3 regions of the Halomonas sp. B23F22_3 genome follow, and region 2 is predicted to be linked to each of the others. Evidence: riboswitches for the same ligand, from Rfam matches in the RefSeq annotation. Region 2 holds a riboswitch; each other region holds the start of a gene.
The links. Region 2 has a riboswitch for thiamine pyrophosphate ahead of ACGTNG_RS04550 (sodium:solute symporter family transporter). Riboswitches for the same ligand answer to the same signal wherever they lie in the genome.

Region 1 (3,269 bases), on a different contig from region 2:
GGCCCACCTACACCCCGTTCGCCAACCGTACCCTGGCGATGATCTTCGAGAAGTCCTCGACGCGCACCCGGGTCTCCTTCGAGACCGCCATGGCGCAGTTCGGCGGCCACGCGCTCTTCCTGTCGTCGCGCGACACCCAGCTCGGCCGCGGCGAGCCGATCGGCGACACCGCCCGGGTGCTCTCGGAGATGGTCGATGCGGTGATGATCCGCACCTTCTCCCACCAGGGCCTGGAGCAGTTCGCCTCGGCAAGCGCGGTGCCGGTGATCAACGCCCTGACCGACGACTACCACCCCTGCCAGCTGCTCGCCGACGTGATGACCTGGACCGAGCTGCGCGGCAGCGTAAAGGATCGCACCGCGGTGTGGATCGGCGACGGCAACAACATGTGCCACTCCTGGATCAACGCCGCCCGCCAGTTCGATTTCCGGCTACGCATCTGCTGCCCCGAGGGCTACGAGCCGCGCCAGGACATCCTCGACGCCGCCGGCGATCGGGTGAGCATCGTGCGCGACCCGCGGGACGCCGTCGCCGAGGCCGACCTGATCACCACCGACGTCTGGGCCTCCATGGGCCAGGAAGAGGAACAGGCCAAGCGTGAGGCGGACTTCGCCGACCTGCAGGTCAACGAGGCGTTGCTCGATCACGCCCGGGAAGACGTGCTCTTCCTGCACTGCCTGCCCGCCCACCGCGGCGAGGAGATCAGCGAGACCCTGCTCGACGACCCCCGCGCCGTGGTCTGGCAGGAGGCCGGCAATCGCCTGCACGCCCAGAAGGCGCTGATCGAGTTCCTGCTGCTGGGGCGCGTGGAGAGCTGACGGCGGTGCGACGAGGGTCGTCTTATACCTTGGTATGACATCGACCTTCGTCGCATGTATAATGCGCTGCAGCAATCCCGTTCAGGAGATGCGGCAGCATGAATCACCCCACTACCAGCGGCATGCAGCGCAGCCTGCGACAGTGCCTCTCTCACATGGCCGCCATGCTCTATCGCCACGGCCACGTGCTCGAAACGGTCACCGTCAGCCACCGCGGCCTCGATCGCCAGGCCCTGAAGGCCCTGGGGTCGGCCTCGAGCGACTGGTCACAGTGCCAGAAGGTCCTCGAGAACAGCCAGGCCGCCACCTGGAACGACCAGCAGCGCCTGGTGCTGACCGGCCTCGGCCGCGAGCTGCTGTTCGACATGTTCGGCGAAGGTGCCGCCGACTGCGCCTGAGCCCAGGCCCTGCTCGAACGCAGACAGTGACAGAAGACGATGCCCGGGCGCGCCCTCGATTGCGCGCCCGGGCATTTTTGGTTACGTTGTGACGACTTGTCGGGGAGCCCCGGCACGCTCATGGAGACGTGCACGGGGGCTGAGATCGGTACGGCCGAACCCGTTGAACCTGATCAGGTTGATGCCTGCGGAGGGAACAAGCTGTCGTCTCGCCTAGCAGCCCCCTGTCGTCATCCAGCCTGTTCCTCCACGTCTTCTGCTGGATGGACAACGCCATGACACACCCCACCGAGAGCACCATCGCCGTGGCCGGCGCCGGCCTGCTGGGCCGTCTGGTGGCCTGGCAACTCCTGCGCGACGGTCATGCCGTCACCCTCTATGACGCCGGCGACCTCGAGCACCCCGCCGCCGCCGCCTGGACGGCGGCCGGCATGGTGGCGCCGCTGTGCGAGACCGCGGTCTCCGAACGCAGCGTCTATGAGATGGGCCGCTTCGCCCTGGCCCAGTGGCCGCGCTGGCTGGAGGCGCTCGACGCCGGCTCGCTATGGCATCACCAGGGCAGCCTGATGGTGGCCCATGCCCAGGACATGGGCGAGCTCACCCAGTTTCGCCGCGACCTCGCCCACGTGCTCGGCGACGAGCCGCCCTGCCAGGCGCTCGACGACGCCGAGATCCACCGCCTGGAACCCGACCTGGCGGCGGGCTTTCGCCAGGGGCTCTACCTGCCGGACGAGGCGCACCTGGACAATCGCGCCCTGCTCGAGCGGCTGCTGACCGAGATTCGCCGACTGGGCGGGACCTGCCATGCCCACTGCCCGGTGGACACCTTCCCCGGGGAGATCGAGACCCGCGATGGCCGCCATGCCTTCGATCTGGTCATCGACTGTCGCGGCACCGGCGCGCGCCAGCATCATCCCGGCCTGCGCGGCGTTCGCGGCGAGACACTGCACGTGCAGACCGCGGAGATTCGGCTCTCGCGCCCGGTCCGCCTGATGCATCCCCGCTACCAGCTCTATGTGGTCCCCAAGCCCGACCAGCGCTTCGTCATCGGCGCCACCCAGATCGAGAGCGAGGACCGCTCCCCCGTCTCGCTGCAGTCCTCCCTGGAGCTGGGCAGCGCCCTCTACACCCTGTCGCCGGCCTTCGCCGAGGCGCGCATCCTGGAGCAGGGCGTCAACCTGCGCCCCGCCTTCCGGGACAACCTGCCCCACGTCACCCGACGTGACGGCCTGATCACCGCCAACGGTCTGTTCCGCCACGGCTACCTGCTGGCACCGGCGGTGGCCTGCCACCTGCTGGCCAGCATCCGTGGCCGCGGCGAGCAGCCCTTCGCCGAGACCCTCACCGTACATCCGCCCCAGGAGAGTGCCGCATGACCGAGATCACCCTGAGCCTCAACGACGAGACCGCCCGTCTGCCGGCCGACACGACCCTGGCCGATGCCCTGGACGCCTGGCATTACGCCGAGCGGCGCGTGGCCGTGGCGATTAACGGCGAGTTCGTGCCCCGCTCGGCCTACGCCGAACGCGTCCTCGATGACCGCGATCGCATCGATATCGTGGCCCCGGTGGGAGGCGGCTGATGAACGCACTGCAAGACGATACCCTGACCCTCTACGGCGAGAGCTTCTCGAGCCGCTTCCTGCTCGGCACGGCACTCTATTCGTCGCCCGCGGTAATGGAGGCCTCCATCCAGGCCGCCGGCTGCGACATGGTGACCCTGGGGCTGCGCCGCCAGAACCCCGCCGAGGGCGACGGCGACGCCTTCTGGCAGATCCTGCGCGACAGCGGCTGTCGGCTGCTGCCCAACACCGCCGGCTGTCACTCGGCCCGGGAGGCCATCACCCTGGCCCAGATGTCCCGGGAGATGTTCGACACGCCCTGGATCAAGGTCGAGGTGATCGGCGACGACTACAACCTGCAGCCGGACCCCTTCGGCCTGCTCGAGGCCTGCCGGACGCTGATCGACCAGGGCTTCAAGGTGCTGCCCTACTGCACCGACGACCTGGTGCTCTGTCAGCGCCTGCGCGATGCGGGCTGCCAGGCACTGATGC
Region 2 (3,269 bases):
CGCCCGGGGCCGGGAAGAGGGTCAGGCCGGCGACCAGGCCGCTGAGGGTGGCGAGCACCGCGGCGCGCCCGTCGAAGCGGCGGTTGAACAGCCCGAAGAATACCGGGAAGGCCGCCGCGCAGCACAGCAGGTCGGCCAGCAGGAAGAGATACAGCACGCTGTAGCCCTGGGCGGCGACGAAGGTCACCGGCAGCGCCAGCAGCAGGATCAGCCAGCGCGACAGGCGCATCAGCCGCGGGCCGCTGGCGCCGGGCAGCAGGCGCCCGCCGTCCAAGGCGATCATGCTCGAGGCGGCGCTGATGGTGGTGTCGGCGCTGCTCATGACCAGCGCCAGGCCCAGGAAGATCAGGCCCACCGCGAACCAGCCGGGGATGTCGGCGAGCAGCACGCTGAACAGCGCGACCGAGCCGTCGCCGGGCAGCCCCAGCCCCACGAACGCCAGGCCGAACAGGCCCATCACGAAGATCATCGGCGCGCTCAGCAGGCCCCCGAGCAGGAAGCCCAGGCCCACGGCGCGGTTGTTCTGGGCGGCATAGACCCGCTGCCAGTTGCCCTGGTAGAAGAGCCCGGTCAGCATCACGGCCAGGAAGAAGGTGAGACCGGCCTTGAGGCCCCCCAGGTCGGTGATGTCCAGCAGCTGCGGTGCCGCCGCCTCGAGCCCGGCGAGGGTAGGGCCGACGCCGCCCGCAGCCTGCCAGCCGACGATCAGCAGCACGGCGAGCAGCGGCATGATCACGATCATCTGCACCTTGTCGGTGAAGATCGAGGCGCGCAGGCCGCCGTAGAGGGTGTAGAGCAGGGTGGCGGCCATCACCACCGAACTGGTCGCCCACAGAGGGACCGGTGCCAGCAGGGCGACCATCTTGGCGATGGCGGTGATCCCCGCGGCCAGGGAGATGAACAGGTAGAACAGCATGATGACCAGGGTGAAGGCGTACATGGGGCGCCCGTAGCGGCTCATCACGAACTCGGTGAGCGAGTGGCCGCCCGGCGAGAGCTCGCGCAGGCGCCGCCCCAGCGGAATCATCACCAGCCGCGGTGCCAGCGAACCGAGCGCATAGCCGGCGATGGCGCCCAGGCCCCCCCAGGTGGCCGCCTGGGCGGGGCCGAACAGGATCCAGGTGCCCAGCGTCGAGGCCATCAGGGTCAGCACCGTGGCGGTGGCCCCCTGGCTGTTGCGGGCGATGATGAAGTCCTCGAGGCTCTCGTTGTGGCGGCGGGCGTAGAGCAGGCCCGGCACGGCAAACAGCGCCGCGAAGGCGACGAGCCACCAGAAGGCGTGAGCGGTGGACAGCATGGCGTTCTCCCTAGCATGAAAAGGCCCGGCGCGATGCCGAGCGTCGCTACGAGAGGACGCAATTGCGTTGGGTGAGAAGCGTGGCCGGATGGCACTTCCTTCCCTTCGCCGGCATGATCCGGATCAGGTTCGAAGGGTTACCGGCCGTGCCGTGTGTGCACGGTGCCGGAATCTCAGTCCGCAAGGACTCCCCCAGGAATTCGCCCCAGCCTAGGGCCCCGGCGTCATCGGGTCAACACGGCGCGCGATGCCCGCGGCAACGATGAGCATGCGAACTGTCACCTCGGTGGCGTAAGATGGGAGGTCGCGACCGGGCGGACAGGCCCCGAGCACTGCGCGACGTACGGCTCGAAGTGCGGCTCGCGCGGCGGCTTGAATTGCGCCGCGGCGCCCCCATCTCAGCGCCCCGTGTGCCGCGCCTCGCGCGTGTTTTTTCTGGCGAGTGCCGCCACGGCACCCCATTCATCTTCTGTACGGGATCTTTCATGGCCGAACCGGCTCTCTCCATCCGTGGGTTGACCAAGGTCTACGGCAATGGCTTCGAGGCCCTCAAGGGCATCGACCTCGACGTCGCCCAGGGCGACTTCTACGCCCTGCTGGGCCCCAACGGCGCCGGCAAGTCGACCACCCTGGGCGTGGTCTGCTCGCTGGTGCAGAAGACCGCGGGGAAGGTCTCGATCTTCGGCATCGACATCGACACCGACTTCGCCCGGGCCAAGTACCACCTCGGCGTGGTGCCTCAGGAGTTCAACTTCAGCCAGTTCGAGAAGGTCATCGACATCGTGCTGGCCCAGGCGGGTTACTACGGCATGTCGCGACGCGAGGCGCTGCCGCGCGCGGAGGAGCTGTTGCGCGACCTCGGCCTCTGGGACAAGCGCAACGGCAGCGCGCGGATGCTCTCCGGCGGTATGAAGCGCCGGCTGATGATCGCCCGGGCGTTGATGCATCGCCCCAAGCTCTTGATCCTCGACGAGCCCACCGCCGGCGTGGACATCGAGCTGCGCCGCAGCATGTGGGAGTACATGCGCCGCATCAACCGGGAGGAGGGCACCACCATCATCCTCACCACCCACTACCTCGAGGAGGCCGAGAGCCTCTGTCGCCGCGTGGGCATCATCAATCATGGCGAGATCATCCGCGACACCAGCGTGCGGGAGCTGCTCGCCGAACTCGATACCGAGACCTTCCTGCTCGATCTCGCCCATCCGGTGGAGGCGGCCCCGGAGGTCGAGGGCTTCGAGATCCATCGCGTGGACGACGCCCAGCTGGCGGTGGTGGTGCACCGCGGCCAGCGGCTCAACGACGTCTTCGAGGCGCTCACCGAGCAGGGCATGCAGGTGATGTCGATGCGCAACCGCGCCAATCGCCTGGAGGAGATGTTCGTCTCCATGGTGGATGACGGCCAGCAGAAGGAAGTGCGCACATGAACCCCAAGCAGATCGCCATCGCCCTCTGGACCCTGGTGGTCAAGGAGATCAAACGCTTCACGCGGATCTGGCCGCAGACCCTGCTGCCGCCGTCGATCACCATGACGATGTACTTCATCATCTTCGGCAACCTGATCGGCTCGCGGATCGGCGAGATGGACGGCTACAGCTACATGGACTTCATCGTCCCAGGCCTGATCATGATGGCGGTGATCACCAACAGCTACTCCAACGTCGCATCATCCTTCTTCTCCAACAAGTTCCAGCGCTCCATCGAGGAGATGATGGTCTCGCCGATGCCCAACTGGGTGATCCTCTCCGGCTTCGTGCTCGGCGGCATGGTTCGCGGCCTGGGCGTGGGACTGATCGTCACCGTGGTGTCGCTGTTCTTCACCCGCATCGAGGTGGCCCACCCGCTGCTCACGGTCTTCGTGGTGGTGCTCACCGCGGCGCTGTTCGCCATCGGTGGCTTCATCAACGCCCTGCTGGGCAAGAAGTTCGACGACATCTCCATCGTGCCGACCTTCGTGCTGACGCCGCTGACC
Region 3 (3,269 bases), 180 kb from region 2:
CGTCGTTGGCGTCGGCCACCGAGCCCGGGCGCAGGCCGTCGCCCAGCGAGAAGGCCACATCATACTGCTTGCAGATCTCGCAGATCTCCTCGAAGTGGGTGTAGAGGAAGCTCTCCCGGTGGTGGAAGAGGCACCACTTGGCCATGATCGACCCACCGCGCGAGACGATGCCGGTGGTGCGCTTGGCGGTCAGCGGCACGTAGCGCAGCAGCACGCCGGCGTGGATGGTGAAGTAGTCCACGCCCTGCTCGGCCTGCTCGATCAGGGTGTCGCGGAACACCTCCCAGGTGAGGTCCTCGGCCACGCCGTTGACCTTCTCCAGCGCCTGATAGATCGGCACGGTACCGATCGGCACCGGGGCGTTGCGGATGATCCACTCGCGGGTCTCGTGGATGTTCTGCCCGGTAGAGAGATCCATGATGGTGTCCGAGCCCCAGCGGATGCCCCAGGTCATCTTGTCGACCTCGTCCTCGATGGAGGAAGTGACCGCCGAGTTGCCGAGGTTGCCGTTGATCTTCACCAGGAAGTTGCGGCCGATGATCATCGGCTCGGACTCCGGGTGGTTGATGTTGCAGGGGATGATCGCCCGGCCGGCGGCCACCTCGTCGCGCACGAACTCGGGGGTGATCTCCGCCGGCAGGCGCGCGCCGAAGCCCTGGCCGGCGTGCTGGTGGCCGAGGATGCGCTCGACCTCCTGAGTCCCGAGCGCCTGGCGACGCTGGTTCTCGCGAATGGCGATGAACTCCATCTCCGGGGTGACGATCCCCTGGCGGGCATAGTGGAGCTGGGTGACGTTGCGGCCTTGCTTGGCGCGACGGGGGGCACGGGTCAGGTCGAAGCGCAGGTTGGCGAGCATCGGGTCGTTGGCCCGGCGCCGGCCGTATTCGGAGGTCGGGCCGTCGAGCCATTCGGTGTCACCGCGTTCCTCGATCCAGTCGCGGCGCAGCTCGGCAAGGCCCTGGCGCAGGTCGATCTCGGCCTCGGGATCGGTGTAGGGGCCGGAGGTGTCGTAGACCAGCAGCGGCGGGTTGGCCTCGTCTTCCCCGGAGGTCCCGGTCGGCGACAGGCTGATCTCGCGGAATGGGACGCGGATGTCCGGGCGCGAGCCCTCGATATAGACCTTGCGCGAGCCGGGCAGCGGCTGGATGGCGGCCTCGTCGACGCGGGCACTCTCGGCGAGGAAATGGGCGGTCTTGCTCATGGTGTTCTCCCTAGGATTGTCAGGGTCTTGTCAGGGAGGACACAGGCGGGAAGGACAGGGGCCATGGCGTCGGGGCACACGGCCTGTCGCTTGATCCCTACGCTGGTCCTAGCCAGTTCAGGTTCAACGGGATCCATGCTGGCAAGCGCATGGTCTCAGCCGTCATCAACGGCGCCCCGTCAAGCGTGGTGGTCGGGCAATCTCGCGATTCCCCTTCTATCCCGTGGGTGGGCGGCCTGACCAGAACCAGCCCGGGACGACAGGTGGGACCAGCTCAGAGGCGCCGGTCGAGCCCCATCTGCCAGAAGTCGATCTCGAGCCGGGTGGCGTCGCGGAATACCGCGGTGAGCTCCGCGAAGCGCGCCGGCGTCACCTCCGCCAGGCGCGCGTCCAGCCAGGCGCGCTCGTCCGCCATGGCCTGCTGGAACGTCTCGCTCTCGTACATGGCGATCCAGGCGTCATAGGGGTTGGCGGCGCCGCGCACCGTGGTGGTGCGGCCGTTGAGCCACCGGGCGATCTCGCCGTAGCCGACCAGGCAGGGGGCCAGCGCCACGTGCAGGTCCAGCAGGTCGCCGCGGTGGCCGGTGTCGAGCACGTAGCGCGTGTAGGCCAGCGTCGCGCGCGCCTCGGGCAGGCGCGCCAGGTCCTGCTCCGAGATGCCCCAGCCGCGGCAGTAGTCCACGTGCAGCCCCAGCTCCACGTCGAGGATCGTCTTCAGGCCCTCGAAGGCGTGGCGTAGCTCGCCGAGGTCGCGGCTCTTGTAGGCGGCCAGGGCGTAGGCCCGGGCGAAATGGATCAGGAACAGGTAGTCCTGCTGGAGGTAGTGGCGAAAGGCGCCTTCCTCGAGGGTGGCGTCGCCGAGCCGGCGCACGAAGTCGTGCTCGATATAGGCGCGCCAGTCGTCCTGGCAGGCCGCGGTGAGATTGTCGAATCGGTAGCCCATCATGCCTCCGGTCGGGGGGAGATCCGGAAGCGGGGCGGGGGAGGGTGGCCAGGGAAGGTGCCGAGGGGGCACTGGTCACCGCTTGATTCCTACGCCGGTACTAGCCGGATCAGGTTCACGGGACCAGCGCTCGGTGTCCTGAGTCTGTTTCGACAGTCTCTCGACACCCCGCGCCATCTCAGCCGGCTCTACCGGCACCCCGTCAAGCGAAGCACTTACCTTAGCATCCTGGCGTCGTCTTGCCACCCTCCGGGGGGGAGGCCGGTGTCGTCTCGCCGGGGTGCGGGGGCGGCGCGTCATTCCGGCTCGGCGTCCAGCCACTCGACCCACTCCTGGCGCTCAGGAAGGGTCAGCTCGCTGGCGGGCCGAGCGCTGGCATACCACTCGCGGACGTTGCGCAGCTGCCATCGCCGGCGGTCGCCATCCAGCTCGATGCCCAGTCGAAAGGGCCCGTAGCGGGCGAGGGCGCGGCCAGACAGGCGGGCATCGCGCAGGGCGACGTTGGCCAGCAGCTCCAGCCGACTGCCGCCCTGCACGGCGAGGTCCTCCAGGCGGAGGGTGTCGTCGTCGAACATCACGCGCGCCTTGCCGCGCACCTCGCCGAGCGTCAGCCTGTCGCGCAGCCAGCCCCGCTCCCGGGTCGAATCGACGAACAGGTTGACCAGCAGGCCACTGTCGCGCATGGCCAGGTCGAGCCGGGCGTCGAGGGACAGCGGTGCCTCCCAGCGCATCTCTCCCTCGGGGACCTCGAGGCGCGCCCACCAGCCCCGGGTGAGGCCGCCGGCGGCGTCCTCCAGTCGCACGTCGCGCATGCTCAGCGTGGAGCCTGCCACATCGAAGCGCAGCGTCTCCAGGTCGCCATCGGAGAGGCGCGTCGTCAGCGTCAAGTTGCCCTCCAGGACCTGCTCATCGATGGCGAGGCGGGCGTCGGAGGCGTGAAGCTGCAGGCTGCCCTCGGCCCCCAGGCCCTCCAGCCGCAGGTGGGTGGCCATCGTCGCCTGGCCCGAGAGGAAGGCGATGCCGGCATCTTGGGGCAGGTAGTCGTTGAAGGCGGCGAGATCCGGTATCGCCACATCGGGCATGTCGATGCGCGTGCTGAGTGCCTCCAGGCCCTCACTGGGGTCG

Region 1: another riboswitch for thiamine pyrophosphate. It lies ahead of thiO (glycine oxidase ThiO); the one in region 2 lies ahead of ACGTNG_RS04550 (sodium:solute symporter family transporter).
Region 3: another riboswitch for thiamine pyrophosphate. It lies ahead of thiC (phosphomethylpyrimidine synthase ThiC); the one in region 2 lies ahead of ACGTNG_RS04550 (sodium:solute symporter family transporter).

What each region holds. Positions count from the first base shown of each region.
Region 1 covers NZ_JBIEKG010000006.1:196,127-199,395, forward strand. The annotation lists gene argF (ornithine carbamoyltransferase) at 1-818, shown strand, start outside; gene ACGTNG_RS15220 (hypothetical protein) at 917-1,216, shown strand; TPP riboswitch at 1,307-1,429, shown strand; gene thiO (glycine oxidase ThiO) at 1,492-2,592, shown strand; gene thiS (sulfur carrier protein ThiS) at 2,589-2,798, shown strand; gene ACGTNG_RS15235 (thiazole synthase) at 2,798-3,269, shown strand, end outside.
Region 2 covers NZ_JBIEKG010000002.1:190,597-193,865, forward strand. The annotation lists gene ACGTNG_RS04550 (sodium:solute symporter family transporter) at 1-1,297, opposite strand, end outside; TPP riboswitch at 1,381-1,501, opposite strand; gene ACGTNG_RS04555 (ABC transporter ATP-binding protein) at 1,783-2,724, shown strand; gene ACGTNG_RS04560 (ABC transporter permease) at 2,721-3,269, shown strand, end outside.
Region 3 covers NZ_JBIEKG010000002.1:14,382-17,650, forward strand. The annotation lists gene thiC (phosphomethylpyrimidine synthase ThiC) at 1-1,201, opposite strand, end outside; TPP riboswitch at 1,279-1,390, opposite strand; gene tenA (thiaminase II) at 1,476-2,144, opposite strand; TPP riboswitch at 2,214-2,356, opposite strand; gene ACGTNG_RS03750 (hypothetical protein) at 2,441-3,269, opposite strand, start outside.